2 regions of the Massilia forsythiae genome follow, and region 2 is predicted to be linked to the other one. Evidence: predicted binding sites of a transcription regulator. Region 2 holds the regulator's gene; the other holds the start of a gene.
What was found. Region 2 encodes FliA, which starts transcription of late flagellar genes. Its sites were predicted from a motif close to CTAAAGTTTNNNNNNNNNNNGCCGNTA; they were not measured.
Positions count from the first base shown of each region.

Region 1 (15,556 bases), 260 kb from region 2:
GGCATTCTGGCGCACGGTGGCGGTCATCTGTTCCATCGACGACGCGGTCTCCTCGAGCGCGCCGGCCTGCTGCTCGGTACGCGCCGACAGTTCCAGGTTGCCGGTGGCGATCTCGCGCGCCGCGGTCGCGATCTCGCCGCTGCCGGTGCGCACCTCGGCCACCACCTTGCACAGCGAGGCGTTCATCTCGTGCAGCGCGCGCATCATCTGGGCCGCCTCGTCGCTGCCCGCCACCTCGATGCGGCTGGTCAGGTCGCCGCCGGCGACGGTGCGCGCCACCTCGACCGCGCGTCCGAGCGGGCGCACCACCGAACGCGTGATCACCAGCGCCGCGGCGGCCGCCAGCAGCACCGCCAGCGTGGCGGCGCCGCCGATCACGCGCACGGCGGTGGCGTGCACGGCGTCCGCTTCCCCGGCCAGCTTGTCGAAGCGGTCCTGCTGGAAGTCGACTTGCTTGCGCATGCTCTGCGCAAAGGTCTGCAGCGACGCATACATCTTGCCGAACGCGAGCGCGTTGGCTTCTTCGACCTTGCCTTCCGCAACCAGGGCGCGCACCCGGGTCATCTCGTCCAGGTAGATGTCGCGCTGCTGCTTGGATTCCACCATCAACGCCTTGCCGGCCGGCGTCACCAACAAGGGCTCCAGGCTGATCAATGCCTTGTTGATGCCATCGACGTTGATCGCCAGGCGCTCGTTGGCTTCTGCGCGCGCCGCCGCATCGTTGGCCGCGACCAGCTGGCCCACCCGGCCCATGCTGCCACGGATATTGTCCAGCGCCAGGTTGGCCAGGCGCACGCGCGGCCACACGCCCTTGGCCAGGTCGGTGGTGCCGTCGTGCAGACGACCCAGCGAATTCAGCGCGACGCCGGCCAGCGCCGCGATCAGGACGACCAGCAAGCCAAAGCCGAGGCGCAGCCGGTTGGCGATGTTCAGATTCAGGAGATTCATATCGATGCGGGAAAAGGGACATGCGCATGCCCACTCACCTTGCGGCGCAAGGCAGTCGGCATGCGCAAAAATTGCCGGAAATGCGCGAAGGGGTCCGGGGCGGCGTGGTCGAGGCTGCAAAGCCCGTCCGCCCACAGACTAGCCGACTAATTTATGCAAGGCAATTTTTCGACGATCGAACGTGTATATGCCGCAACTTGGCAAATCCACCAGGCCAGCCGCGCTCACGCCAGCAACTTGACGTCCAGGCTGCGCTCGACCAGCCAGGCCAGCGCCAGCAGTACGATCAGGCACGAGCCCGCGCCCAGCACGCCGCGCCGGTACAGCACCGTGTTGCGCGCCAAAAAGGCCAGCGGCAGGAACAGCAGCACGATCGCCAGCTGGCCGAGTTCGACGCCGACGTTGAAGCCGACCAGCGACAGCAGCAGCGCCGAGCGCGGCAGGCCGAGGTCGAGCAGCACGCTGGCGAAGCCGAAGCCGTGGATCAGGCCGAAGGCAAAGGCGACCAGCGCGCGCCGGCCGTGGAACAGCGGCCACACGTTGTTGAGCGCGGCCAGCGCCACCGAGGCGGCGATGGCCGATTCCACCACGCGCGACGGCAGCGCCACCACGCCCAGCGCGGCCAGCGTCAGCGTGATCGAATGCGCCAGCGTGAAGGCGGTCACGATCTTCAGTACGTCGAGCGCGGCGGCGCGGAAGGTGCTGCGCCCTTCCCAGCGGCGGTCGCGGTACACCAGCACCGCCGGCAACAGCAGCGACAGCAGGAACAGGATGTGGTCGAAGCCGATCCAGATGTGCCAGACGCCATGGCGCACGTAGTCGCCGAACTGGCGCCAGGCGGAAGCGTCGGCCACGCGCAGCGACTGGTGCGCGCTGTCGGGCGCGAAGATCGCGGTCGAGGCCTGCGCGCCGTGGCGCAGCTGCAGCAGCCCCTTGTGCTGGGGATCGATGTCGAACAGCAGGCGGTAATCGACGTCCAGCGTGGTCACGGGGGCGCCGCAGTCGGCGCGCAGGCGCAGCACCGCATAGGCGCCGTCGCTGTGGTCGTCGAGCAGCTGTTCGGTGACGCGCAGCGGACAGGCGGCGCCGCCGTTGGCCAGTTTCAGGCGCGCCAGCGCATACGCGGCGATGGCCTCGTGGCGCGCCTTCACCTCGTTCCAGGTCAGCTCGCCGTTGCCGTCCTGGTCCAGGCCGATGGCCATGTCGAGGTCGCGCAAGGCGATGTCCCACTGGCCGTCGATGCGGCCCTGCTGCGCCTGGCCCTGGCGCACGTCCAGGGTCAGGTAGCTGTCGCTCGATTTATGGGCCTGGGCCGGCGCCGCCAGCAACAGTGCCGCGGCCAGCAGGCACAGGCCCTGCAGGCAGGTGTGCACGCTGCGTTGCGCCCTGCTGCGCATCGACCCCATCCGCTTCATCCATCCCCTCATCTTGTCTTCCGTATGTTGGTTCATTTTTTTAATGTGGGCGGCGCGCCGCTCGGACGGATCAGGCGGCCTTCAGGCGCGCCGCGGTGGCGGCCACGCGGCGGTCTTCGATGCGCGAGCTGCGCAGCCAGTCGCGCACCAGGCGCGCCGCTTCCGCATCGCCGCTGGCGAGCGCGCAATCGGCCAGGATGCGCAGGTCGGCCGGCTCCTTCTGCACCTGCCAGTTGGCCTTGGCCAGGCGCACGGCGGCGGCCGGGTCGCGCCGCAGCGCCAGCTCGAAGCGCGCCTGCTCGCGCTGGTGCACGGTATCGCGGCGCAGCATGGCGGCGTCGAAGCGCGCGCGCAAGGCATCCGTGGCTTCCTTCGCTTCGGGCGCGCCGGTGGCCTGCAGCGCCAGCGCATAGCGCAGCAGCAGCGCGTCGACGCGGGTCTTGTCCTTCAACAGGCGCACCACCTCGGGCGCGCGATCGTGGTCGAGCAGGAAATCGGCGTAGGCGCCCAGCAGGTAGCTGTCCGGCTCGTCCGCCTTCATGGCCTGGCGGAAGTGGGCCTCGGCCCGGGCATCGTCACCGCTGCGCGCCGCCATCTCGGCCAGCTGGGTATCGACCCAGACCGCGACGTCGGCCGTCGCCGGCGGATGGCTGGCGCGCGCCTCGACCAGCTGGCGGTAGCTGGCGGCAGCCTGGCCGCCGACGCTGCCCACGCCGGACAGGCAGGTCTGCACTACCAGCGCCGGCGCGCGCGAATACAGGCGCATGCAGCTGGCGCGCGCCGCGGCCAGGTTGCCGGTCACCAGTTGCACGGTGGCGCGCGTGATCCAGGCCTGCACGTTGTTGCTGTCGCGCTTGACGGCCAGGTCGAGGTCGGTGAGCGCGGCCGGAAATTGATGGGTGCTCTGGCGCAGGGTGGCGCGCAGCACCAGCACCGGGTCGGGCGGCGCCGGCTGGGTCCACCAGGGCGCCAGCGCCGCCTGGGCATAGCCGAGATAGCGCGGGTCGCCCTCGATGCGCGCCTGCTCGATGTAGCGCTGCGCCAGCGCGCCGGCCAGGCGCAGGTCGTTCGGACTGGCGGCCAGCTCGGTGCGCAGGCGGCGCAGTTCGCGCTGGACCGGGTCGGCGCGGCTGGGCAGGCGTTCGACGACCTGGTTGCCGTCGACGGGAATGTGGGGGGCGGCGAAGACGCTCCCCGGGATAAGCCCCAGCAGCAAGGCCAGGATGGAGGCACGTGGCATGCCGTCTCCGGAAATCGTGGTGTTGTTACGCGGAATTTTATTCTAAAAGGCAAATGCGCCGCAGCGCATCCCGGTGCCGTGGAGGCCACCGGAATGCGCCGCGGCGCATCGCTGCCGACCGGAGGTCAGCTGCCGGACACCGCCTGCGGCTCGGTGTTTTCCGGCGTGGTGGCGGTCACGCCATCGGTCGATGCCGGCTCGGCGGTGTCGCTGCTGGTCGAGATCAGCTGCGTCACGTAGGCGATGAAGGCGTCGACCGTCGACACCGGCGGCGTCGGCGTGGTCGGGGTCGGCGTGGTCGGGTTATCGTGATGATGGTGGCCGCCGCAGCCCGCCATCAGCGCGGCCGCCGCCACCAGGGCCGCGGCCGCCAGCGAGCGGCCGCGCAGCGCTTGAAGCTTGGTCATGATCGTCTCCTCGCTTCTTACTGGTTACCCGGAAGCGGCGTGTTCAGGTACGGGAACGCCGCCTTGAAGTCGGTCGCGCTCTTGCGCACGCCGTCCGTCAGCTTGAGTCCGCCGGCCGGCGCATCGGCCGGCTTGCAGCCCACGCCCAGTGCATCGCTGGTGCCGGTCAGCACGCACAATGCGCCCATCGCCACGCGCAGCGAGACGTCGACCACGTCGTCGCCCGGACGGCGGCCGTTCGGGAAGCCGGCATTGTCACCGCCCGCCACGCCCAGCGGATTCTGCGATGCCTGCGCGGTCGGCGCGATGCTGGTGTTCAGGCGCAGCATTTCGGAAGCGACCACGTTCTTCGGCTGGTTGACGCCGGGGATGCCCTTCAGGAAGGCGGTCACCAGGTCGGTACGCGGGAAGTTGGTCGGCGCCTTGGCGGACGGGAACAGGGTCTCGACCACGGCCGGCAGCACCGGGTTGGTGACGTAGTCCAGGAACTGGGCGTCATCCTTCGGCTTGGAGGCGTTGAAGCGGTCCTTGTCGTCCACGCCGATGATGACCTCGTTCACCAGCGGCATGCCCAGGCGCGACACCTGGCTCCAGGCGCCGCCTTCCTTGACGGCGTTGTTGATGCCGGAGGCCGGCGCCGGGTTGATCACGCGGCCCTGGCGCATGCTGGCGGTGGCGTAGCCGCCGATGACCGGCTCGCCGTTGGCGGTCAGGCAGGCGATCGGCACTTCCATGGCGATCGAGCTGATGTTCTTGCCTTCCAGGTCGTTCTTGTTGCCGGCCGATTCGGCGCCCAGCGGGTTCAGGTTGAACAGGTCGAAAATCTTGCCGACGGCGATGTAGAACGGTTCCTTGCGCTGGCCGACGAACACGCGACCGGTGCCGCAGCCGGGGATATTGATGTCGTAGATGTGCTGGTTGGCGTAGGTTTCGTAGCCGGTGGCGCTGCCGAAGGTCTTGTCGCCGACGTTGTCGATCGGCTTGTCGAATTCGGTGGCGCCGCTGGTGGCGGCCAGGCGGGTGCGGGTGCCGGTGCGGCGGTCGCCCTTGACCATGTCCACGGTATAGGTTTCGCGCACGTTCAGCGAAGCCGGATTCACGCCGCTGATGGTCGACGAGTACATCAGCGGGATCAGGACCTGCTTGCCGCCGATGTTCAGCGCGGTGCGCTTGGAGGTGCTCTTGAAGCGCAGCTGGAAAGTGATGTCTTCCTTGGCGTCGCCGTTGTTGTCGATGTGGATCTCGTACAGCGCGTTCGGGTCGAACTGGTAGAAGTTCGGGCCACCCTGCGGATCCTGGAACGGGATGAAGTCGGCGATCAGCGTCACGTAGTCCTGGCGGCCGGACGCGTAGCTGCGGAACATGTAGAAGTCGGTGCCGTCCACCTTCGGCGCATTGGTGAGGAACGGCGCCTCGCGGTGGCTGGAGGCGCTGGCCGGCGCCATGGCCGACATCATCGCGGCACCGGCGAGCAGTGCTGCCACTGGGGTGAGCTTGAGTTTACTACGAACCATTTTCCCTCTCCTTTTCATTGATATTATGGTTACCAAGTTCGGTAACAAAATTATCCAATAGCCAAGCGTGCGCACGATTGGAAAATGAAAATATTTGAAGATTCTGAGCAAAACACGACAAACGATAACCTTCCTCGCAAATCGCATCATCTACCTGGGAAATTTGCGCGATCGCTTCGGAGGCGCAATAAAAAAGCCGGCATGGAGCCGGCGTCGAGAGATGCGGATCGATTCGTACGACGCTTTGCATCGTCAGGATCGATCCCTATCCACATCGATCCACGCGCGGTGCGACCCGGCGCGGACGATATTTGCGCGAATTAATAGTCGCGGCTGCGGCCACCCGTCAGCTTGGCCAGGATGTAGCCTGCTGCGGCTGCGATCGCCACGGCGGTAGCCGGTTTCTGGCGCACGTATTCGCGCGTTGCTTCGGCCCACTGGCCGGCAGCGTCGGTCAGTTGCTGCTGGCGCTCGCCCAGGCCGGTGCCGGCACCGCTCAGCAGGCCCTGGATCTTATCCACGCCGGCGTGGGCGCGGTCGGCCAGGCGCTCGACGGCCGGCTGCACGCTGTTCAGCACGCGCTCGACGGCCGGCTTGGCGGCGTCGGCTGCCTTGTCGATCGACTGGTGCAGGTCATCGGCCTTGTCCGACACCTTGGCGTCGATGTTCTTGCCGAGGTTTTGTGCGGCATCCTTGGCCTGGTCGCCGATATCCTTGGCGGCATCCTTGGCTTGTGCGCCGATGTCCTTGGCAGCATCCTTGGCCTGGCCGGCGATGTCCTTGGCCTGGTCGCCGGCATCCTTAGCGGCATCCTTCACCTGGCCGCCGATGTCCTTGGCCGCATCCTTGGCCTGGTTGCCGATGTCCTTGGCTTGTGCGCCGGCATCCTTGGCAGCGTCCTTGGCCTGGCCACCGATGTCCTTGGCGGCATCCTTGGCCTGGTTGCCGATGTCCTTCAGGTCACCGCCGGTGCCCGAGCCGGTGGCTGCGGCGCTCTGGCTGTTGCCCGAGGCCGAGGCGCCGGCGTTGCCGACGCTGCTGGTGCCCAGCGCGCCGGTGCCCGAGGTGGTGGCGCCGCCGGTGCTGGAACCGATCGAGCTGATCGAACCGGTCGACTGGTCCTTGCCCTGGTTCGGCTGGTTGCTCTTGTTCAGGCTGCCTGCGGCGCCGATGTTCGAGCCCTGGTTGCCGATGTTCGAACCCTGGTTACCGATGTTGCTGCCTTTTGCTTCGTTCGACTTTTGATTATCCATGATGAATTCCTCGTAAAAATAAGATCAACGCGTAGTAGACCGAAACTCGACCGTCACCACATTCTTCCTGCATTTCCCTCGAAACAAAACGAAGGCACAAGAGTGAACTGCGCTACATCAACGGAACCAAATGAACAGACTCTCGAGTCAAGACATTCGATCATTGACCATGAACTCGTTCAAAAGTTCCTTGGGTAGTGGTTCCCCTGGCATTTCGCTGTTGTGCCGCAGCGCCCGTTTTGAGGCGCTTTTCATTTTGCGACGTCACGATAAGAAAAATATAACTTTTTGCCGAGGGCTACTGTGCGGTGCATAACAGAGCCATGGGTTCTGGCGATGGAGCGGGGAGAATGGAGGATCGGCACAGCCACCGGCACCGGAAGTCGACGAGGAGACGGAATGCAAAAAGGGCCATCCTGACGGATGACCCTTTTCACTTGTACTGGTGCCGCTGACCGGAATCGAACTGGTGACCTTCGCATTACGAATGCGCTGCTCTACCGACTGAGCTACAGCGGCGAAACCTGGCTTGCCAAACAGGTTAGCTTGGCAAGGTGGCGTATTCTAGCAAACAACCTTGCGAACTTGCTAGTGTGGCTCGGCATTTTTGTACATCGATGGCATGACAGGCAGGAGAATCGTGCGCCTACGCCGTTGTATGCCACGTCAGCTTGGGTCCCCGCCTGCGCGGGGAAGACGCGTTTCTGCCGTCGAAGTTCGTCCGGCAGCCGTTCTGCGCTCGTTCACTCTGCGTGATAGCCCGTCACGCGCTCCACCTCGCTCTTCGAACCCAGGAATACCGGTACGCGCTGATGCAGCTTGGCGGGCGGGATGTCGAGGATGCGGCCCTTGCCGTCGGTGGCGGCGCCGCCGGCCTGCTCGACGATCATCGCCATCGGATTCGCTTCGTACATCAGGCGCAGCTTGCCCGGCTGGCTGGGGTCGCGCGCGTCGGCCGGGTACATGAAGATGCCGCCGCGGTTCAGGATGCGGTGCACGTCGGCCACCATCGAGGCGATCCAGCGCATGTTGAAATCTTTTGCACGCGGACCGGTCTTGCCCTCCAACATTTCCGCGATATAGCGCTGCACCGGCGGGTACCAATGGCGCTGGTTCGACATGTTGATCGAGAATTCCTTGGTCTCTTCCGGAATGCGCATGCCCTTCTGGGTCAGCACCCAGGAACCCATCTCGCGGTCCAGCGTGAAGCAATTCACGCCGTTGCCGGTCGTCAGCACCAGCATGGTCTGCGGGCCGTACACGGCGTAGCCGGCGGCCACCTGCTGGCTGCCAGGCTGCATGAAGTCCTGCTCGGTCGGCTGGCTCATGCCTTCCGGCGCCTTCAGCACCGAGAAGATGGTGCCGATCGAGACGTTGACGTCGATGTTCGACGAGCCGTCCAGCGGATCGAACAGCAGCATGTATTCGCCCATCGGATAACGGTTCGGGATCGGGTGGATCGATTCCATCTCTTCCGACGCCATGGCCGCCAGGTGGCCGCCCCATTCGTTGGCTTCCAGCAGGATCTCGTTGGAGATCACGTCGAGCTTCTTCTGCACTTCGCCCTGGATGTTCTCGGTATCCGCGCTGCCCAGGATGTCGCCGAGGGCGCCCTTGCCTACCGAATGGCTGATGGTCTTGCAGGCGCGCGCCACGACCTCGATCAGGAGGCGCAGCGAGGCCGGGATGTTGTCGTGGAGGCGCTGCTCTTCGACCAGGTATTGCGTGAGGCTGATGCGTTTCATGGTTGCTTTCGGGTTTGTTTAAATTGTTGCGGCGGGCATAAGACGAATGTCAGGCCAGCGCCTTGCCGACGACTTCGCGCACGTCGTTCGACAGCGTGGCCCGGCCCGCCACCTGCTGCAGCGCCTTTTTCATGTGCTTCTGCAGGGCCGGGGCGTAACGGCGCCAGCGGTCCATGGCGCGCGCCAGGCGGCTGGCGACTTGCGGATTCAATGCGTCGAGCGCGATCACCGATTCCGCCCAGAACGCGTAGCCGCTGCCGTCCGGCGCGTGGAAGCCGACCGGGTTGGCGCCGCAAAAGGTAGACACCAGGCTGCGCGCGCGGTTCGGGTTGCGCAGCGTGAAGGCCGGATGCGTCATCAATGCGCGCACGGCAGCCACGTCGGTGGTCGGCGCCGACGCCTGCATGGCGAACCACTTGTCGACCACCAGCGCTTCGCCCTGGAATTCGTCGTAGAAGCGCCGCAGGGCGTCGTCGGCATGGGCGGCGGCGTCCGCCACCGCGCTGCTGGCGCGCGCATGCACCAGCGCGCCCAATGCCGCCACGCGGTCGGTCATGTTGCCGGCCTCGTCGAACTGGCGCCGCGCCAGGGCGATGGCTGCCTCGTCCGGTGCAGCGCACAGGTAGGCCAGGCACAGGTTCTTCAGGGCGCGGCGGCCGATCGATTCGGCGTCCGGGCTGTATTCGCCGGGCGTCTGGCTGGCGTCGTATTGCGCCCGCAGCTCGCTGCGCAGGCGCGCGCCGATATCGGCGCGCACGAACTGGCGCGCCATGTGGATCGCCATCGGGTCGACCACGTCCATCTGGTCGGCGATCATGGTTTCCGAAGGCAGCAGCAGCGCCTGCTCGCGGAAGGCCGGATCGAGCGACGCGTCGACCAGCATCTTGCGCATGGCGTCGACGAACACGTCGTCCAGGTCGAGGCTGCGGCCGGCAGCGGCATCTTCCGCCAGCTTGAGCAGGCGGCCCATGGCCAGGCGCTGGCCGGCTTCCCAGCGGTTGACGGGGTCGCTGTCGTGGCTGAACAGGAGCACCAGTTCGGCGTCGCTGTAGCCGTATTTCAGGATCACCGGCGCCGAGAAGTCGCGCAGGATCGACGGCGTCGGCTGTTCGCGGACGCCGCCGAAGACGAAACTTTGATCCGCCTCGACCAGTTCCAGCACCGCCGTCGTGCCGAGGTCGACACCGTCGAGGGTCAAGGGCAGGTCGCGTCCGTCCGCACCGAGCAGGCCGACCGCCACCGGGATGTGGAACGGCAGCTTGCCGGCCTGGCCGGGCGTGGCCGGGCAGGACTGGACCAGGCGCAGCGTGTAGGTCTGTCGTTCGGCATCGTAATGGGTCTCGGCCTGCACCACCGGCGTGCCGGCCTGGCTGTACCAGCGCTCGAACTGCGACAAATCGCGCCCGCCGGCATCGGCCATCGCCGCGCGAAAATCGTCGCAAGTGACGGCCTGCTCGTCGTGGCGGGCGAAATACAGGTCCATGCCCTTGCGGAAGCCGTCGCGGCCGAGCAGAGTCTGGTACATGCGCACGACTTCGGCACCCTTCTCGTACACGGTGACCGTATAAAAATTGTTGATCTCGACAAAGGAGTCGGGCCGCACCGGGTGCGCCATCGGACCGGCGTCTTCCGGGAACTGGGCCTGGCGCAGCGTGCGCACCTGGTCGATGCGGGTGACGGCGCGCCCGCTGGCGGTGCCGATCATGTCGGCCGAGAATTCCTGGTCGCGGAACACGGTCAAGCCTTCCTTCAGCGACAGCTGGAACCAGTCGCGGCAGGTGACGCGGTTGCCGGTCCAGTTGTGGAAGTATTCGTGGCCGACCACCGCTTCGATGCCCTGGAAGTCGACGTCGGTGGCGACGCGCGGATTGGCCAGCACGTACTTGGTGTTGAAGATGTTCAAGCCCTTGTTTTCCATCGCGCCCATGTTGAAGTCGCCCACGGCGACGATCATGAAGCGGTCCAGGTCGAGCTCCAGGTTCCAGCGCTCCTCATCCCAGCGGATGCTGCGCTTGAGCGACTGCATGGCGTAATCGGTCTTGTCGAGGTTGCCCTCTTCCACCCACACCTGCAGCAGCGCCCGGCGGCCATCCTGGAGCGGGAAGGTCTCTTCCTGGCACACCAGGCTGGCGGCCACCAGCGCGAACAGGTACGACGGCTTCTTGAATGGGTCTTCCCACAGCGCGTAATGGCGGCCGTCGGGCAAGTCGCCTTCCTCGATCAGGTTGCCGTTCGACAGCAGCACCGGGAATTGGCGCTTGTCGGCGCGCAGCATCACGGTGTAGGTCGCCATCACGTCCGGACGGTCGGGAAAATAGGTGATGCGGCGGAAGCCCTCGGCTTCGCATTGCGTATAAAAATTGCCGTTGGAAACGTACAAGCCGCTGAGCGTGGTATTCGTCTCCGGCACGCAGATGGTTTCGATTTCCAGCACCACGTCCTGCGCGTCGCAGGGAATGCGCAGCAGCGCGCCGTCGATAGCGTAGTCGCGCGCGCCCAGGGCCTTGCCGTTCAGCCTGATCGCCACCAACTGCAGTTCCTCGCCATACAGTTCGATCTCGCGCCGGGCGCCGCCGGTGCCGGCGGCGTCATTGCGGCGCAGCGTCAGGCGGTTGGCGACGACGGTGCGGGCCGGATCGAGGTCGAAGCCGAGTTCCACGGCATCGACCAGGTAGCTGGGCGCCGTGTAGTCCTTGCGGTAGATGGTCTGGGGCGTGTCGGTGCGCATGGTGGAGTCCGCGTGACGTTGGTGAAGCGTCTATTCTACCAACCTCGCGGCCAGGCATTTCGCTGAATTCGCCCGCCGGCGCGGATGTATCGCACTGTACAGCCCGTAACCGCTCGTAAATGGTTCGACGAATCGTCAGCAACAGGACTATGATGGTTTCCTGCATAACACCGATTTGAATAAAGCAAGCTTTGCGCCCTGCGGCCACGCGTCCGCCCGAGCGCGCGAAGACCATAGAGAGGAGTTCGTTATGAAACGCACAATGATCGCGGCAGCTGCATCGCTCAGCCTGCTGCTGGGCGGCTGCGCGACCACGATCCGCAGCGACGTCACCACGTTCCACCAATGGCCGGCCCAGCTGGCCGAAAAGAGCTACGCCTTCGACGCGCCGCCGCCGCAGGACAACACGCTCGAATTGCAGAGCTACCAGAACCTGGTGCGCGGCCAGATGAACCGCCTGGGCTTCCACGAGGCGCCGCAGTCGCCCGCGCTGAAGGTGGCGCTGCGCTTCGTCACGGTGGACGTGCCGACCCAGGTGGTGTACCCGAGCTACGCGCCGTTCTACCCGTATTCGCCGCGCTTCGGCTACGGGGGTTTCCGTCGCCGTTACTGGGGCGGCGGCTGGTACAACCCGTTCTACGATCCGTTCTGGGGTCCGGTGCCGGCCTACGACGTGCAGGAAGAGCACCGCTACCACCGCCAGTTGCAGATCGCGATCCGCAACGCCGGCGACGGCAAGCACCTGTTCGATGTCACCGTGCGCAACGTCAGCAAGCAGATGTCGACCCCGGCGGTGATGCCGGCGCTGGTGCAGAGCGCGTTCGAGGGTTTTCCCGGGCCGAACGGCGGTTCGCGCCTGATCGAGTTGAAGCAGCAGCCGAACAACCAGCGTGGTTGACGGCGGGGCGGCCGGCGGGGTGGCCGAGTGACCCGGCCGCTTGCCGTGACAAGAGCGTCGCCTTCGGGCGGCGTTTTTTTTGGCGCGATGGAACAAACCCGCGTCGTCCCCGGCCTCGGCGGCCCCCTTGGCGGGGATCCATACAGAGCAACAAAATTCGATATTTCAGAAACTTCCGGAACCTTCAAATAGGTCAACTTCGGATGCTCGGCATGGGTCCCCGCCTGCGCGGGGACGACGATGCGTGGAGGCGTGCTCTGTCAGGAAAAATACGCCTCCGACGCAAACGTGATCGCGATGATCAGCAGGATGGCCAGCGCCAGCACCGCCAGCAGCCGGCCGAAGCGCGGTTCGGCCACCGGTTCCGGTTCCATCGGGTCCTTGTCGTCGCTGAACTCCCTCATGGCGGTGGCTCCTTCAAGGCAGCAGGATCGTCTTGCCGGTGGTGCGGCGCGCTTCCAGTGCGCGGTGCGCTTCGGCGGCGTCGGCCAGCGCGAAACGCTGGTTGATCTCGATGTCGATGCGGCCGCTGCTCACCATGCCGAACAGGTCGGCCGCCATCGCTTCCAGGCTGGCGCGGTCGAACGCATAGCTGTCCAGCGTCGGACGCGTGATGTACAGCGAGCCGCGCCCGGTCAGTTCGGAAAGCGAAAACGGCGGCACCGCCCCGGACGAATTGCCGAAGCTGACCATCAGGCCGCGCGGACGCAGGCAATCGAGCGAGCGCGCAAACGTGTCCTTGCCGACCGAATCGTAGACGACCGGCACCCGGGCGCCGTCGGTGATCTCCAGTACGCGCTGCACCACGTCCTCGGTGTTGTAGTTGATGACATGGGCGGCGCCATGCTGCCGCGCCAGCGCCGCCTTGTCGTTTGACCCCACGGTACCGATCAGGTTCACGCCGAGCGCGCGCGCCCACTGGCAGGCGATCAGGCCGACGCCGCCGGCGGCCGCGTGGAACAGGACGGTGTCGCCTGCCTTGAGTTCGTAGGTCTGCCTGAACAGGTATTGCACGGTCAGGCCCTGCAGCAGCATGGCGGCGCCTTCCTCGAAGCCGATGTCGTCCGGCAGGCGCACCAGCACCTCGGCCGGCATGACGCGCAGCGTGCTGTAGGCACCGTTCGGGCGCGCCGCGTAGGCGACCCGGTCGCCCGGCTTGACGTGTTCCACGCCGGGGCCGACCGCCTCCACCACGCCCGCCCCTTCCTGCCCGAGTCCGCCGGGCAGCGGCTGCGGATACAGGCCGGTGCGGAAGTACACGTCGATGAAGTTCACGCCGATCGCGTGGTTGCGCACGCGCGCTTCGCCGGGGCCGGGTTCGCCGACCTCGACCTGCGCCAGCTCCAGCACCTCGGGACCGCCGTTGCGGCGCAGGCGGATCGCCTGCGCCGTGCCTGCGGCGCCGCTTGCCGCGCCGCTGTCCGATTCGTTCGCCATCTCGTTCTCCCGTTGGTGGATCGAATTCGCTCGAAGATCAACGCCGCTGCAGCATCAGCTGCGACAGCACCAGGTGCGCGCTGGCCAGGTTGGTGGCGCACGGGATGTTGTGGACGTCGCAGGCGCGCACCAGGGCGTTGATGTCCGGCTCGTGCGGCTGCGGCGTCATCGGATCGCGCAGGAAGACCACGCAATCGATCTCGCCGTCGACCAGGCGCGCGCCGATCTGCAGGTCGCCGCCCACCGGGCCGGAATGCATGCGCGTGACTTGCAGGCCGACTTCGTCGATCAGGCGTCCGCCGGTGGTGCCGGTGGCCAGCAGCGAGCAGGTGCCGAGGAAGGCGCGGTACTCGGTGGCCAGGGCGACCATGTCGTCCTTCTTGCGGTCGTGGGCGATCAGGGCGATGCGTGCTTTCATCATGTTCGTCTGTTTCCTTCGATGGTTCTATTTTTTGAGGGACAGCGTGTAGATCCCCGCCAGCACCAGGCCGGTGCCGGCCAGTTGCACCGCCGTGATCGGCTCGCCCAGCAGCGCCCAGCCCAGGAACAGCGTCGACACCGGGCCGATCATGCCGGCCTGGGACGCGCTCGGCGCGCCGATGCGCTGGACCGCCACCATGGTCATGAAGACAGGGAGGATGGTACAGAATATCCCGTTCACGAGCGAGAGCCCGTACACCGGCAGCGGCTGCAGCAGCAGGCCGGCCGGGCGCAGGATGAAGAACTGGCCGATGCAGGCCGCGCTCGAGACGCACATCGCATACGCGACCAGGCGCAGCGAACCGATGCGCCGGACCATTTCGCCCGAGCCGAGCAGGTAGACGGCGTAGGCGATGGCCGAGCCGAGCACGAACAGCGCGCCGGTGGCGGTGTCGCCGGCGCCGCCTTGCAAGTCGTGCGCCAGCACCAGCACGATGCCGCAGTAGGACAGCGCCAGCGCGATCCACTGGATGCGGCGGATGCGCTGCTTCAGGAACAGCGCGGTGATCAGGAGCACGAAGGTCGGCGTCAGGAACAGGATCAGGCGCTCCAGGCCGACCGAGATGTATTGCAATCCGAGGAAATCCAGGTAGCTCGACAGGTAGTAGCCCACCAGGCCCAGCCCCAGCAAATGCCGGCGGTCGCGCGCCGACAGCGGCGCCTCGGTGCGCATCTTCCAGATGGCGACGCCGGCGAACACCGGCAGCGAAAACAGCATCCTGAAAGCGATCAAGGTCACCGCATCGATGTGGTAGCGGTACAGCAGTTTGGCGACGATGGCCTTCGTGGAAAACAAGATGGCGCCGGCGATGGCGATCGCCAGGCCGGCGACCAGGGCCGGGCGTGTGACCGGCGCAACGGACGGGTCGATTGCAGTATTGTTCATTCGATGATTGTACGGCGGAACTGTTGTTTCCCTGACAGTTTTTGCGGCGTGCCCCTATGCTAGAATGTCGAGGATTAAGTACACCGTTCTAGGTAAGGAAATCTCGACATGGCTGGACACAGCAAATGGGCCAACATCAAGCACAAGAAGGCCGCGACTGACGCCAAGCGCGGCAAGATCTGGACGCGCCTGATCAAGGAAATCACGGTCGCCGCGCGCATGGGCGGCGGCGAGATCGCCACCAACCCGCGCCTGCGCCTGGCGGTGGAAAAGGCGGCCGATGCCAACATGCCGAAGGATAACGTCAACCGCGCGGTGCAGCGCGGCGCCGGCGGCCTGGAAGGCGTGAACTACGAAGAAGTCCGCTACGAAGGCTACGGCATCGGCGGCGCCGCGATCATCGTCGACTGCATGACCGACAACCGCGTGCGCACCGTGGCCGAAGTGCGCCATGCGTTCAGCAAATACGGCGGCAACATGGGCACCGAAGGCTCGGTGTCGTTCATGTTCAAGCACGTCGGCCAGTTCCTGTTCGCGCCCGGCGTGGAAGAGGACAAGTTGATGGAAGCCGCGCTGGAAGCCGGCGCCGACGACGTGATCGCCGA
Region 1 covers NZ_CP051685.1:2,886,928-2,902,483, reverse strand. The annotation lists gene HH212_RS12515 (methyl-accepting chemotaxis protein) at 1-948, opposite strand, end outside; gene HH212_RS12510 (HupE/UreJ family protein) at 1,173-2,345, opposite strand; gene HH212_RS12505 (hypothetical protein) at 2,434-3,603, opposite strand; gene HH212_RS12500 (hypothetical protein) at 3,729-4,010, opposite strand; gene HH212_RS12495 (DUF4331 domain-containing protein) at 4,028-5,524, opposite strand; gene HH212_RS12490 (YtxH domain-containing protein) at 5,845-6,777, opposite strand; tRNA gene HH212_RS12485 (tRNA-Thr) at 7,221-7,296, opposite strand; gene HH212_RS12480 (class 1 fructose-bisphosphatase) at 7,521-8,522, opposite strand; gene pepN (aminopeptidase N) at 8,572-11,250, opposite strand; gene HH212_RS12470 (DUF4136 domain-containing protein) at 11,501-12,148, shown strand; gene HH212_RS12465 (hypothetical protein) at 12,409-12,552, opposite strand; gene HH212_RS12460 (quinone oxidoreductase family protein) at 12,566-13,585, opposite strand; gene HH212_RS12455 (methylglyoxal synthase) at 13,623-14,003, opposite strand; gene HH212_RS12450 (DMT family transporter) at 14,031-14,951, opposite strand; gene HH212_RS12445 (YebC/PmpR family DNA-binding transcriptional regulator) at 15,060-15,556, shown strand, end outside.
Region 1: a site for FliA is predicted at 6,896-6,922, ahead of HH212_RS12490 (YtxH domain-containing protein). Genes of this name have one in related genera too.

Region 2 (15,556 bases):
CAGGCGCGCCATGGTCTCGGCGGCCTGCGCCGGATTTTCCATCAGCACGCTCTCGGTGATCTCCAGCGTCAGGCAGGACGGAGAACAGCCGCTTTCGCGCAGCAGGCGCGCCACCATGCCGGCCACGTCGTCCTCGCGGAACTGGCGCGCCGACATGTTCACGCCCATGCGCAGCGGCGCCAGGCCCATGCTTTCCAGGCGCGCCTGCTGGCGCAGCGCGGTGGCCAGCACCCATTCGCCGATCGGCACGATCAGGCCGGTCTCCTCGGCCAGCGGGATGAAGTCGGACGGCGCCACCATGTCGCCGCCGCGCGGCTGCCAGCGCAGCAGCGCTTCCAGGCCGACGATGCGGCCGCTGGCGATGTCGACCTGGGGCTGGTAGTGCAGCACGAATTCCTCGCGCAGCAGGCCGCGCTGCAGCCCGGTCTCCAGGCGCAGGTGCCGGTGCGCATGGGTGCCCATGGCGGCCGCGTAGAAGTGGAAATGGTTGCCGCCGCTGGCCTTGGCGCGGTACATGGCGCTGTCGGCCGCCTTCAGCAGCGACCCGCTGTCGGCGCCGTCGCGCGGGTACATGGCGATGCCGATGCTCCCGGTCGGGAACACTTCCTGGCCGGACAGGGTGAGCGGCTGGAACAGGTGGTCCAGCACCTTCTGCGCCACCCGCGCCGCGTCCTCGGGGCCGGCCAGCTCGGGCAGCACCACCACGAATTCGTCGCCGCCCTGGCGCGCCACGGTGTCGCTCTCGCGCAGGCTGCGGCCCAGGCGGCGCGCGATCTCGATGATGAGCCGGTCGCCGGCGTCGTGGCCGAGGCTGTCGTTGATGTGCTTGAAGCGGTCCAGGTCGATGAACATCACGCCGACCTCGGCCGCCCGGTCCCGGGCGGCGCCGTTGCGCTGGGCCTGGACGATGGCGTGCTCGAGGCGGTCCTGCAGCAGCGTACGGTTGGGCAGCCCGGTCAGGGCGTCGTGGTTGGCCAGGCGCAGCAGCGCTTCCTCGGCCTGCTTGCGGCGCGAGATGTCCTCGACCGCGGCGATCAGGCGCAGGCCGCCGGCGGCCTCGCGCATGGTCGAGCAGCTCAGCGCCACCCACACCGCCTGGCCGTCCTTGCGCACGTAGCGCGTCTCGCGCTGGAAGTCGCGCAGTTCGCCGGCCACCAGGCGCGCCACCTGGGCGCGGTCTTCGGCCAGGTCCTCGGGCCAGGTGATGTCGTCGAAGCGGCACTGCAGCAGCTCGGCCTCGCTGAAGCCGACGATGTGCGACAGCTTGCGGTTCACGCGCAGGAAGCGTCCGTCCGGCGACAGCAGCGCGATGCCGACCGCGGCTTGCGTGAAGGTCAGGCGGAAAAATTCCTCGCTTTCCTGGAGGCGCAATCGCGCCTCTGCCTGGTAGGTCACGTCCTGGCCGATCAGCAGCAGCAGGTGCTCGCCGGCCTGGCGCGTGCGGCGGATGTTGAACTCGAACCAGCGCACGCCGCCGGCCGGGCTGTCGAACGCGACCGGCACGCCGTCCTGCGCCGCGCCCGATGCCAGCGCCTCGGCGGCGCGCCGCTCCAGCAGCGGGCACGGCAGCAGTTGCGCCAGCGGCGGGTGCGCCGCGATGGCGTCGTCGGCCACGCCCAGCATCTGGCTCATGGCACGGTTCATCGAGCGCACCCGGCCGTCGGCGCCGACCACCGCCAGCCCGGCCGGCATGCCGTCGATGACTTGCTCCAGGTAATTCTGGTACTGCAGCACGCTGCGCTGGTTGGCGTGGGCATAGGTGTCGAGCGCCAGCCCCATGTCGAAGCAGACCATCTTGAGCACCGCGCCGTAGGCGCGCGACAGGCGCTGCGGATCGCCGACGATGCGGCGCGACAGCAGTTCCAGCATGCCGGCCAGGTACTTGCGGTAGCCGCCGATGTACCACTTCGGCTCCAACCCGATGCGCTGGTGGACCACGCCCACGCGCAGGCGGTTGCGGATGTAGTCGGCGCCGTAGTCGCCGGCGGTCAGGCTGCGGAAATAGTCGTGCTGGCTGCGCCGCAGGCGCTGCGCGGTGGCGTCGTCGCGCACCAGCTCGCGCAGTTCCGGGATCGCCAGCACGTGCTGGTAGAAGGTATCGGTGAACACGTCGCCGTCGCCGTCGACCAGCACGTGCACCTGGCGCAGCAGGGCGACGTCGTCCTCGTCCAGTTCGAGGAAGGCCTTGCGCGCGGCGATCTCACGGTCGTCCAGGCCGAGCTCGCGCGCGATCGCGGCGACCCGTTCGTCGTCGGCGGCATGCGGGTTATCCGGTTTGTGGTGCGTGTGCTTGTCCAAGAATCGTCACTTTATCGTCGTCGCCTTGCTGTGCGGGCTCGGGTGCAGGCAATCGGTCGATTCCGGAACGGCGCCGGCGCGGCAGGCGCCCGGCGCATCGCCGTGCGGCGGCAGCGGCGGCGCACGGCAGTGTGAACGAGAGGATTACTTTGCGAAACGTTTATTATCTTACAGCATCTTTACATGATATCAATTTGCCACAGCTTGTGTTCGGATTTCGCTATCGTGCGGCGGATTTGTTGTGGCATTGCAGCGCCAGCGCATTCCGCCAGCACATTCCATTGTGCCTTTGCAAAGCCAGCAATTCCGCCTTCCTCTACAAGAAAAGCTCCCTTCTTTTTCTTTGGAGCGAACATGGACTGGAAACGCATTCCGATGCTGGCGCTCGTGGGCGCGGCATGTGCCGGCGCGGCATCTGCGGTCGCGGCGTCCTCGGCGCCGGCGGCCGGCGTCACGGTGACGGTGACGCCGGAGCGCCCGAGCCTGGCCCGCAGCGACGCGGTGATGGTGACGGTCACCATCACCAACACCTCGAACGCCACCGCCTGGCTGCTGGCATGGCAGACCCCGTTCGGCGCGCCCGAGGCGCCGCTGTTCGAGATCACGCGCGACGGCCAGCAGGTGCCCTACCTCGGGCGCCAGGTCAAGCGCGCGGCGCCGCGGGCGGGCGACTTCATCGCGCTGGCGCCGGGCGCTTCGCGCAGCGCGCGGGTGGAACTGTCGGCGCTGTACCGCATGAACGTGACCGGCGCCTACAGCATCCGCTACCGCGGCGGCGCGCCGCTGTCGTACGCCGCGCCGGACGCGGCGCGGCTGCTGCCGCAGGCCGGCCGGGACGCGGCGTCAGCGCCGCCGGCCTCGGTATGGATCGACGGCCGCCTGCCGCGCGGCCTGGCGGAGCCCGGCGCAGCGCCGCCGGATGCGCAATCCAGGCCGGCCTCCGACGCGTCGTCGTCCCCGGCGCCGGACGCCGGCGCGCCCGGCAGCGCCGACGCCCTCTCCTACAGCCGCTGCTCGAACCCGCAGCAGGAAACCATCGCCCAGGCCGCACAGGCGGCGCTGGCGATGTCCACCGATGCCGAAGCCTATACGCGGCGCAGAGCGCTGGGACCGCGCTACACGACCTGGTTCGGCGCCGTCGACGCCGAGCGCGCCGCCATCGTGTCGCGCCATTTCATCGCCATCAAGGATGCCTTCGCCACCAAGCCGGTGACGGTCGACTGCGGCTGCAACGAGGATTACTACGCCTACGTTTACCCGAACCAGCCGTACAAGATCTACGTCTGCAACGCATTCTGGAGCGCGCCGCTCACCGGCACCGACTCCAAGGGCGGCACGCTGGTGCACGAAATGAGCCACTTCACGGTAGTGGCGGGCACCAACGACTGGGTCTACGGGCAGCAGGCGGCGCGGGCGCTGGCGGTCAGCAATCCGGAGCGCGCGATCGACAACGCCGATTCGCACGAATACTTCGGCGAAAACACACCGCCACAACCGTAGGGTGGATGTGGCCGGCGAGGCGGGTTCCCCGTCCACGCGTTCATGCGACGCCCGATTTGCCACAAATTCGGCGCCGGCCGAACGCGTGGACGGCGGCGCCGCCGCGGTGATTCAAGCGGCGGCGGTACAGCCGTCCACCCTACGGTCCGGGCGGCGCCGTATGGCTGAACACCACCGGCGCCGCCTCGATGGCGCGCGTGGCATCCAGCTGGCGCACGTCCGGCAGCGCGCCGCCCTCGTAGCGGATTTCGTAGGAATGCTGGCCCGGCTTGAAGTCGTACGCATCGGTGATGTCGATGGTGTGCGTGTGGGCCGAGTGCGGCGCCAGCTCGACGAAGTCGGCCGCCGTCATCGGTCCGCGCTTGACCCAGGGGCCGGTGTAGGCGACCTCGGCGCCGCCCGGGTGTTCGCGCAGGTCGAACAGGCGGCCGGTGAGCGCCTGGTCGGCGGCGACGCTGCGCGGCAGCCAGGCGCGGCGCTCGCTCAGGTTCTCGGCGCGGAAGGTGACCAGCACCTTGTCGTGTTTGGCATCGACGCTCAGGCTCGCGTGCACGTTCATCGTTTCGGCTCCATTCTCTGTTCCATGCGCGCCGCCGGTACCCGGCAAGATGCATAGCAGGGTGCATGGCAACAACAGACGCAGCAAAGCGGCGCGCGGCATGATCGGTCTTCGCATGATCGAAGCTCCTGTCGGGTTGGAACGATTGTGCACGGGGCGGCGGCAAATGCCAAGGTGCGCACGCGTGCGGGCGGCTATCTCATCCGCCGCCGGCCAGGATGGTGACCGCCACGCGCCGGTTGCGCGCCCTGCCCTCGGGCGTATCGTTGGGCGCCGCCGGCACGTTGGCGCCGCGTCCCACCGCCGCCAGGCGGCGCTCGGCCACGCCGTTCTCGATGAACAGCCGCACCACGCTGCTGGCGCGCACCGCCGACAGTTCCCAGTTCGACGGGAACAGCGGGTTGCGGATCGGCGTGTCGTCGGTATGCCCCTCGACCTCGATCGCGTGCGGATCGTCCCTGAGCAGCTGGGCCACCGCGCCCAGCGTCTCGCGCGCATTGCCGGCCAGGACCGCGGCGCCCTCGTCGAACAGCACGCTGGCATTGATCTCGACCGTCACCCCGCGCGCGTTCTGGGTCACGCGCACCTTGCCGCCGTTGACCAGCGGCGCCAGCGAAGCGTTCAATTTGCGCGCCAGCAGCGCCAGGCGCTCGCGGTCGCGCTTGGCGGCTTCGGCGCGGCGGTGGGCGATGATGTTCGACAGCGGCAGCGCCTCGACCTCGACCTGCGTGTTGGATTTAAGCGCCGCGCCGCGTCCGCCGAAAGCGTCGCCCAGCGCTTCCGACAGCACCGTGTACTTGCCGATGTTGACCACCGAAATCGCATACATCACCACGAAAAAGGCGAACAGCAGCGTGATGAAGTCGGCGTACGAGATCAGCCAGCGCTCGTGGTGTTCGGTGTCTTCCTGGAAGGGTTTGCGGCGCGCCATGGTGTCAACCGGTTCTCAATGCTGCGCCAGCAGGCAGGCGACCCGTTCCTCGATCACGCGGGTGTAGTCGCCGGTGGCGATGTCGTGGAACACGTCGACGAGGATCTCGTACTGGGCCACGCGCTCGGCGACGATGCCCTTGATCTTGTTACCGACCGGGTAGAAGAACAGGTTCGCCAGCCCCACGCCATACACCGTCGAGACGAAGGCGACCGCGATGCCGGCGCCCAGGCGCGACGGATCGCTCAGGTTTTCCATCACGTGGATCAGGCCCAGCACCGCGCCCAGGATACCGACCGTGGGCGCGTAGCCGGCCGCCGCTTCCCAGATGCGCGCGGCCTGGCGCTCGCGGAATTCATAGCCGTTGATCTCGGTTTCCAGCAGGCTGCGCAGCTTGTCGGGGTGGATGCCGTCCACCACCAGGCGCAAGCCCTTCTGGACGAAGGGGTCGGCCTTGGCCAGGTATTGTTCCAGCGACAGCAGGCCGTCGCGCCGCGCCGACAGGCTCCACAGGTGGATCTCGCGCGCCAGCTGGGCGCGCCGGTCCGGCGGCGGCACGAACACCCAGCGCAGCATGCGCAGGCCGCGCACGAAAGCTTGGCGCTTGGTCTGCAGCAGCACGGCGCCGAAGGTGCCGACCACCACGATCGCGAACGCGGCCGGCTGGACCAGCGAGGAAAACTTGCCGCCGTCGAGCGTGTGGCCGACGACGATGCCGGCCAGCGCCAGCGCCAGCCCGAGCAGGCTGGTCAGGTCCATGCGCGTTCCTTCAGCCAGGCGCGCAGGCGCGCCACCGCCTGCGTATGCAGCTGCGAGACGCGCGATTCGGACACGCCCATGACCGCGCCGATCTCCTTCAGGTTCAGCTCTTCCTCGTAATACAGGCCCATCAGCATCTTCTCGCGCGGCGGCAGGGCGTCGATGGCGTCGATGACGGACTGGCGGAAATCGGTGTCGAGCAGGCTTTTCAACGGATCGTCGTCGTCCACCGCATAGCGGTCGAGGAAGCCGTCGCTGCCCTCCTCGCCGTCGTGGAAATCCTCGTAGTACACCAGCTGGTGGCCGCCGGACTCGCCCAGCAGTTCCTGGTAGTCGGCCAGCGACAGCTTGAGCGATTTCGCCACTTCCGATTCGCTCGGCGGGCGGCCCAGCTGCTGCTGCAGGGCGTTCATCGCGGCTTCCACCTTGCGCATGTTCTGGCGCGTCGAGCGCGGCATCCAGTCGTTGTTGCGCAGTTCGTCGAGCATGGCGCCGCGGATGCGCAGCACCGCATAGGTCTCGAACTGGGCGCCCTGGTTTTCCTCGTAGCGGTTGATGGCGTCGAGCAAGCCCATCATGCCGGCCTGCACCAGGTCATCCACCTCGACCGACGGCGGCAGCTTCGCCTTCATGTGGTGGGCGAGACGCTTCACCAGCGGCATGTGCGCCGTCAGCAAAGAATTCTTGTCCGCTTTCCCTTTGGCCGTGTACATGGTGTCGCCCGGTTTTCCGCTCGCTGATCTGACTCGTTATGGATGAATTCACGCCGCCCGGCCGTGCTGCACGCCCCCGTGCGCAAAGCGTCCCGCCAGGCGCCGGAACGCCACAGAGGCGCCGGCCAGCGGGAAGGCGTCGACCACGGCGCGTCCCAGGCTCGCAGCGCGCTGCAGGTATTCGTCAGCCGGCACCGAGCCCATGGAACTCAGCGTTACTGCAAGGTAACGTGTTGCCGCAGATGACATATTATCGTATACCACCTTCGCCTCGGCCTCGGTAGCGCCGGTGACAAGGATACCGAACGGGCGCCGGCCCAGGTGTTGCGACAAGCGCTTGACCAGCGCATAAGCGTTGGTGATCGACATGGCGCTGGTCGACACCTGCACCACGATCTCGGAGGCGGCCATGGCCGGCACCGGAAAGCCGCCGTCGGGCGAGAATTCGCCGTCGACGATGACGATGCTGCCGGCAGCCTGCTTGACCAGCACGTCGAAGGTGTTGGCCAGACGGCGCGCATCGTCCGGGTGATACGCGGAGGCGACGGTATTCATGTTCACCACGGAAAACCCCTGCGGCGCCGGGTGGATCACCTGGTTCAGCGCGCATTCCTGGCGCGCCACCTGCAGCAGGCCGGGACCGCGATCGACACCCAGGCGGCGCGCCACGCCGTAGCCGCGCTCGCAGGCGTCGACGATCAGCACGTCGTTGCCGGACTGCGCCAGCGAGGCGCCCAGGTTGACCAGCATGGCGCCCTTGTCGTCCTCGAGTGTGGCGGAAAGAAAAGAAACGATGCGCGGCTTGGGGCCGGCCAGCATGCGGCGCAGGCCCTCGGCCTGGTCGAAGTCGAAACTAGCCAACGTATACCTCGCGCAGCGAACGGTCGTTGTTCAGGTTGCCCAGGCCGGCCATCATCAGCGGCAGGTCGGCATCGGAAAACTGGGCGGCGGCGTCGCGCTTGCCGCGGAAGGCGCGGTCGACCAGCATGGCGCGGTCGGCCAGATGCAGGTCTTCCGGCACGCGCTGGCCGTTCGAGATGTAGTGCAGGTTCAGCTTCTGGCGGATGATCACGTCCAGCACGTTGCCGATCGACGCCGCCTCGTCCATCTTGGTCATGATGCAGCCGGCCAGGCCGCTGCCCTGGTAGGCGCGCACCACTTCGTTGAGGGTCTCGTTGGTGGCGGTGGCGTTCAGGCACAGCAGGCGCTTGACGTCGGCGCCGCTGCCGGCCAGCATCGCCACCTGCTCGGTGACCATCTGGTCGCGCTGCGACATGCCGATGGTGTCGATCAGCACGGTGTGCTTGTTGCGCAGTTCCTTCAGGGCGATGCGCAGGTCGGCCTCGTCCTTCACCGAGTGCACCATCACGCCCAGGATCTTGCCGTAGATGCGCAGCTGCTCGTGGCCGCCGATACGGTAGGCGTCGGTGGTGATCAGGGCCAGCTTGTCGGCGCCGTGGCGCATCACGCAGCGCGCCGCCAGCTTGGCGGTGGTGGTGGTCTTGCCGACGCCGGTCGGGCCGACCAGCGCGAACACGCCGCCGCGGTCCAGGATCGCATCCTCGTCGGCCATCGTGACCAGGTTGCGCGCCAGCACGGTCTTGACCCAGCGCATCGACTCGGCCGCATCCTTACCGGCCGGCATCTTGTCGATCAGGTAGCGCGCCAGGCTGGCCGAAAAACCGGCCGCCAGCATCTCGCGCAGCACGCCTGCCTTGTGCGGCTCGCGCTGCTGGGTGCCGCTCCAGGACAATTCGGCCAGCTGCGACTCCATCATGCCGCGCATGGCGCGCAGTTCGCTCATCATGCCGTTCATCTCGGCGGCGGCGGCGTTGGCGGCCGATTCTTTCGCCTGGGCGATGGCGGCCGACATCATGGCGGTCATTGCGGCCATGTCGAAGGCCGGCGCTTCCGGTGCCGGCGCGCGGCGCTCGGCGTAGGTGTGCGGCGCCGGCGCCGCGGCCGGCAGGTCGTCCAGGCCGAGGAAAGCGTTCGACGGATTCAGCGGGTGACGCGCCGGCGCCGCGGCCGGGGCGTCGAAGGAACGCATCGCCGGGGCGGAGGACGTATCGAAGGAGCGCATGGCCGGGGCCGCCGGCGCTTCCTGGAACGCGCGCGGTGCCGGGGCGGCCGGCGCGGCCGGCACGTCGGCGTGCACGTTCAGTTGCGGACGCGGCGCATCCATCTCGGACGCCATCGACGGCGATGCCAGCGAAGCGACATCGTCGTTGTCCAGCGCCAGGATCTCGACCACGCCATCCACCGGGCGGTTCGACAGGATGACCGCGTCCGGGCCCAGGGCCTCGCGCACTTTGCGCAAGGCCTCGCGGGAAGTAGGCGCTGTAAATTTCTTCACGTTCATCATCGGTCTCCGCTCTGGGCAGGTAATCAGCTATCGGTCGCAATCGGTACTGCAGGGCGCATGCATGCCCCATTCATGAGTAAGATTATTGACGATGCTGTGCGGAAACAATCGAGGGAAAAGGCGGGGGAAATGGGCTTATTTCGTTACGGCAAGGATTTGCGAAAGAAATCTGCCGCTCATGCGTAAATGGGCGGCAAACGCCGCCCATCGGATGTGTACTGCCGGCCCGATCTTATACGCCGACCAGGCTGGTCACCCGGATCGTCTTGCTTTCCGGGATCTCCGAATGCGACAGCACCTTCAGTTGCGGCAAGGCGCGGCGCAGGAAACGCGACAGCAAGGTGCGCAGCGGTCCCGGCACCAGCAGCACGGGCGTCAGGCCCATCGCTTCCTGCTGCTGGGTGGCATTCGCCGCCTGCTGGACGATGGTATCGGCCAGTCCCGGCTCGATGCCGGTGCCGTCGCCGCCGGCGTTCAGGGCCTGCACCAGCAATCGCTCCAGGCGATTGTCCAGCGTCATCACCGAGAGTTCGTTGGTGCCCGGGAACAGTTGCTGGACGATGGCGCGCCCCAGCGCCACGCGCACCAGCGCGGTCAGGTCGTTCGGGTCGGCAGTACCGGCGTGTTCGGACAGCGTCTCGATGACGGTGCGCATGTCGCGGATGTGCACGCCCTCGGTCAGCAGGTTCTGCAGCACCTTCTGCAGCGTCGACAGCGACACCACCTTCGGCACCAGGTCCTCGACCAGCTTGGGCGATTCCTTGGCCAGGTGATCCAGCAGCGCCTGTACTTCCATGCGGCCCAGCAGTTCCGACGCGTGGGTCGTGATCAGGTGGTTCAGGTGGGTGGCGATCACGGTGCCGGCATCGACCACGGTGTAGCCCATGCTCTGCGCCTCTTCCTTCAGGCCGGCGTCGATCCAGATCGCCGGCAGGCCGAAGGCCGGATCGGTGGTCACCAGGCCCGGCAGCGTGCCGCTGGCCATGCCCGGGTTGATCGCCAGGAACTGGCCGTTCATCGCCTCGCCGCTGCCGACTTCCACGCCTTTCAGGGTAATGCGATAAGCCGCCGGCTTGAGTTCCAGGTTGTCGCGGATGTGCACCGGCGGCGCCAGGAAGCCGACTTCCTGCGCAAACTTCTTGCGGATGCCCTTGATGCGCTTCAGCAGTTCGCCGTTCTGCCCCTTGTCGACCAGCGGGATCAGGCGGTAGCCGACTTCCAGGCCGAGGGTATCGACCGGCATCACGTCTTGCCAGCTGGCTTCTTCCTGCTCGGCCGGCGCGGCGCCGCCGGCGGCGCCCGCGGCGCCGGCCGCGCCTGCCGCCCCGCCCTGCCCCGCGGCGGCGGCATTGCCCGCCAATTCTTCCGGCGGTGCGTTCTTGCGTTTCTTTTCGATCAGGTAGCCGGCGCCGAACAGCGTGCTGCCCAGCAGCAGGAACACCAGATTCGGCATGCCCGGGATCAGGCCCATGCCGCCGATGATGCCGCCGGTGATGTACAGCACCATCGGCTTGGCGAACAGCTGGCCGACCACCTGCGAGCCGACGTCCTTTTCGCTGGCCACGCGCGAGACCACCATACCGGCCGCGATCGAGATGATCAGCGAGGGAATCTGCGCCACCAGGCCGTCGCCGATGGCCAGCAGCGTGTAGTTGGTGACGGCATCGCCGAACGCCATGTCGTGCTGGACCATGCCGACGATCAGGCCGCCGATCACGTTGATGACGGTGACCAGGATGCCGGCGACGGCGTCGCCGTGCACATACTTCGAGGCGCCGTCCATGGCGCCGTAGAATTCCGCTTCCTGCCCGACTTCGGCGCGGCGCTTCTTGGCTTCCGCTTCGCCGATCAGGCCGGCGTTCAGGTCGGCGTCGATCGCCATCTGCTTGCCCGGCATCGCATCCAGCGCGAAGCGCGCGCCGACCTCGGCGATACGGCCCGCGCCCTTGGTGACGACGGTGAAGTTGATGATGGTGAGGATGATGAACACCACCAGGCCGACCGTGTAGTTGCCACCGATCAGGAAGTGGCCGAAGGCTTCGATCACCTTGCCGGCGGCGGCGCCGCCGGTGTGGCCATGGGTCAGCACCACGCGCGTGGAAGCCACGTTCAGCGCCAGGCGCAGCATGGTGGTCACCAGCAGCACCGCCGGAAAGGCCATGAAGTCGAGCGGCTTGACCGTGTACAGCGCGGTCAGCAGCACGATCACGGACAGCGCGATGTTAAAACTGAAGAACAGGTCGAGGGCGAATGCCGGCAGCGGCAGGATCATCATCGCCAGCAGCAGGATGATCAGGATCGGCGCCGCCAACTGGTTGCCGCCGCGGCTGGCCAGTCCATTCATCCATGCCGGCAGTTTGAAACCGTTCATTCGTGTCCCGTCGTTCAGTATTGGTCATCGGTGCGGACAAGCCGATGGCTTGCCCATAACCAACATTATTACTGATGCCTGACGGAAACCATTTGGCGAGGAGACGCGAAAAACCAGCCTATTTCCACCGCCGGCGCACGGCGGCGCCGCTTCATTACAACTCGTCTGCCCCCGTATCCGCCCCCGCCTGCGTACCCGGCGCCTTGTAGGCCGGGTCGAACGGGTCCATCTCCGGCGGCACCGGCAGCCTGGTCGGGCGATCCGGATACTGCTGGCGGCTGTCCTTGGCGTAGGCGCGCAGCTGGTAGACGTAGGCCAGCACTTCGGCCACCGCCGAGTACAGCCGTTCCGGGATCTCGTCGTCGATGTCGGTGTGCTTGTACAGCGCACGCGCCAGCGCCGGCGCTTCCAGCAGCGCCACCTTGTTCTCTTTTGCGATCTCGCGGATCTTCGCGGCCACCTCGTCGGTGCCCTTGGCGACCACGCGCGGCGCGCCGCGCTGGCCGTCGGCGTACTTCAGCGCCACCGCGAAGTGGGTCGGGTTGGTCACGACAACATCCGCGGTGGGCACGTTGGCCATCATGCGCTTGCGCGCCATCTCGCGCTGCAGCTGGCGGATCTTGCCCTTGATCTGCGGGTTGCCGTCCGATTCCTTGGATTCCTGGATGACTTCCTGGCGCGTCATCTTGAGTTTATCCGCGTAATGCCAGATCTGGTACGGCCCGTCCAGGATGGCGATGGCGCCCAGCGACCCGACCATGGTCAGGAAGGACTTGGCCAGGATGCTGGCCAGGTGCGGCGCGGCGGTGCCGAAGGGTTCCAGCGCCAGGCCGAGCACGGCGTCCTTCTGGCTCATCACCACGTACCAGGCCACGGCGCCCACCAGCAGCGTCTTGGCGACCGCCTTCAGCAGCTCGACCAGGGCGTTGGTCGACACCATGTTGCCCAGGCCGCGCATCGGATTGAGCTTGCCGAAGTTGGGCAGGAAGGACTTGGCGCTGAAGTTCCACCCGCCGATCACCAGCGGCGACGCCAGCATCACCAGCATGACCATGGCCGCCAGCGGCAGGCACGCCAGGATGACGCCGGCGACGTCGGCGGTGACGCGTTCCATCAGCAGCGCAGGGTTATGGATCTGCTCGCGGTCGAGCGACAGCCCGCCCTGCAGCACCGACGACAGCTTGGCGACCAGGCCGCCGCCCATCATCCACAGGCCGGCGCCGGCCGTCATCAGCACGGTGAAGGTGGCCACTTCGCGCGAGCGCGGGATGTCGCCGTTCTTGCGCGCCTGGTCGAGGCGCCGCTGTGACGCCGGTTCGGTCTTTTCTGCGTTGCTGGCTTCCGCCATCCTGTGCTCCAAGTTCAGGTCAGGATGGAATTATTCCCGATATTGCCGCACGGCTAGAACGAGAACAGCATCGGAAACCGGTGGTTAATTACCCACGGTGGCAGATTTCGTTAGAAAACGTGAGTTTGTCTGTAACCTTTTACGATAAACTCTTAACTTGCGGACAAGTGGAAAATTATTCACACTTTTCGTGGGAGTTGCCGGACTGGCAGGCCTATTGTGAACTGAAGCAACATTGCCTTGCTATAATGACGCAGCAAGGCACTATTGCTGAAGCCGTCCCCTAATCGAATTTATAAGGATTTGAATATGAAGAAAATTCTCGTTACCGGCGCCATCCTGAGCATGCTGTCGGCACAAGTGTTCGCACAAGAAGCCGCGACCGCAACCGCTGCGCAAACCGCTGACGCGGCTGCCGCTGGCCAGGCTGCCGGCGCTGCCGGTACCGGCGCAGCTGCCGGCACCACCGGTGGTTTCTTCGGCGGCACCGCCATCGCCGGCCTGTCGACCGGCGCTGCCGTGGCCATCGGCGTTGCCGTGGCTGCCGTCGCCGTCGCCGCTTCGGACAGCGACTCGACCACCAACCACTCGACCACCTCGCACCGTTAATCACGGGGAGCGCCCAGGCGCTCCGGCGATATGAATATGAAAACGGCCGCTTGCGCGGCCGTTTTTTTACGCCTGCGCGGCGACCCGCTCCAGGCAAGCCCGGCACAAGGCTTCCGCATCGGCCTGGGTCGAGGCTTCCGCATAGCAGCGCAGTTCCGGCGCATTGCCGGACGGACGCAGGTGGACGATGTCGCCGTTGGCGAAGGTCGCGCGCAAGCCGTCGGTGGTGTCGATGTTGGCGAGTTCGCCTGATTGCGGCGCCAGCAGGCCGGCGGCCAGCGCCCCATCCTGCGCCAGGCGTGCCACCAACTGGCGGCTCGATTCGGTGGCGAACTCCTGCAGGCGGTCGCTGGCGGTGAAGCGCGGCGGCAGCGCGCGCGTCACTTCGGACACGCGGCAACCGCGCTCGCGCGCCAGTCCCAGCACGGCGACGATGGGCAGCACCGCGTCGCGCGTCGGCAAGGCCTTCAGGGTCGCGCCGTTGCGGGCGATGTCGCTGCCGAGCAGGAAACCGCCGTTCGCTTCGTAGCCGGCCACCACGGCGCCCTGGCCGTGGGTTGCCGCAAGCTGCTCCATGCCGGCGATGACGTAGGGCGAGCCGATGCGCGTGCGCAGCACTTCCTTGAAACTGCCGCAACGTTCCACGGCAGTATTGCTGCTCACCGGCGTCACGACAAAATCGGCACCCAGGTACTGGCCGCACAGGATGCCGACGATGTCGCCGCGCAGCCATGTGCCGCGCTCGTCGCCGATCAGCGGGCGGTCGGCATCGCCGTCGGTCGACACGATGGCGTCGAAGCTGTGTTCCTGTGCCCACTGCGCGGCGCGTTCGATGTCCTCGGCGCGCACGGCTTCGGTATCGATCGGGACGAACTGGTCGGTGCGCCCCAGCGGCAGCACGCTGGCGCCGAGCGCTTCCAGGATCGTGTGCAGGATGTCGCGCGCCACGCTCGAATGCTCGTAGACGGCGATGCGCAGGCCGGCCAGCGCATCGGCGCCGAACACGTCCAGGTAGCGCTGCACGTAGGCGTTGGCCGGCTCGTCGCTGGCGGGCGGCAGCGGGGCCGCGGCGATCGCCGCCGGCAGCTGGACGCCGGCGTCGAGCATGGCCTGCTCGTCCGCCTTCGAGATTTCGCCGTCGGCACGGTAGAACTTGATGCCGTTGCGGTCGAATGGAATATGGCTGCCGGTCACCACGATGGCGGGCGCGCCCTGCACCGCGGCATAGTAGGCGATCGCGGGCGTCGGCAGCGCGCCGACGAACAGGACCCGCTTGCCGGCGTCGCGCACGGCCTGGGCGCAGGCGGCGGCGATGGCGGGGCTGCTCGGGCGCAGGTCGTGGCCGAGGACGACCGTATCGGCGGCGCCGGCAACGGCGCGCAGGAAGGCCTGGGCATAGGCGTAGCACACGTCGTCGCGCATGCTGGCGACGAGGCCGCGGGCGCCGCTGGTGCCGAACTGGACACCGGATTGGGTAACGATCTGGCGAAGATTGGTCATGGACATCGAAGTTTTCAGGTGAGGTTATTCGTAGGTTTCCGCATTCGCGAACAGGCTGCCTTCGGCATCCTTCCTGGCCAGTTGCGGCGCCTCCTGGATCGGCCAGGCCACGTTGAGCTGAGGATCATCCCAGCGCAGGCTGCGTTCGAACTCGGGGTACCAGTAATCGGTGGTTTTATAAAGGAACTCGGCCGATTCGCTCAGCACCACGAAGCCATGGGCGAAGCCCGGCGGCACCCACAACTGCTTGTGGTTGTCGGCGCTCAGGATCTCTCCGACCCAGCGCCCGAAGGTGGGCGACGTGCGGCGCATGTCGACGGCGACATCGAACACCTCCCCTTGCACCACGCGCACCAGCTTGCCCTGCGGATTTTGAATCTGGTAGTGCAGGCCGCGCAGCACGCCCTTGGCCGACTTGCTGTGATTGTCCTGCACGAACGCCACATCCAGGCCGGTCGCTTCGCGGAAATCGCGGGCATTGAAGCTTTCGAAGAAAAAGCCGCGTGCATCGCCGAACACCTTGGGCGACAGCACCAGCACCTCGGGAATGGCGGTAGGGGTAACGGTAAAAGGCATGTAGGTGCTTATTTCAACAGGTTCAAC
Region 2 covers NZ_CP051685.1:3,142,302-3,157,857, reverse strand. The annotation lists gene HH212_RS13520 (EAL domain-containing protein) at 1-2,298, opposite strand, end outside; gene HH212_RS13515 (hypothetical protein) at 2,478-2,654, opposite strand; gene HH212_RS13510 (M35 family metalloendopeptidase) at 2,653-3,798, shown strand; gene HH212_RS13505 (hypothetical protein) at 3,938-4,357, opposite strand; gene motD (flagellar motor protein MotD) at 4,557-5,288, opposite strand; gene HH212_RS13495 (flagellar motor protein) at 5,304-6,047, opposite strand; gene HH212_RS13490 (RNA polymerase sigma factor FliA) at 6,038-6,760, opposite strand; gene HH212_RS13485 (MinD/ParA family ATP-binding protein) at 6,809-7,621, opposite strand; gene flhF (flagellar biosynthesis GTPase FlhF) at 7,614-9,122, opposite strand; gene flhA (flagellar biosynthesis protein FlhA) at 9,358-11,496, opposite strand; gene flhB (flagellar biosynthesis protein FlhB) at 11,651-12,844, opposite strand; gene HH212_RS13465 (hypothetical protein) at 13,154-13,453, shown strand; gene HH212_RS13460 (phosphomannomutase) at 13,520-14,953, opposite strand; gene rfbC (dTDP-4-dehydrorhamnose 3,5-epimerase) at 14,978-15,529, opposite strand; gene rfbA (glucose-1-phosphate thymidylyltransferase RfbA) at 15,538-15,556, opposite strand, start outside.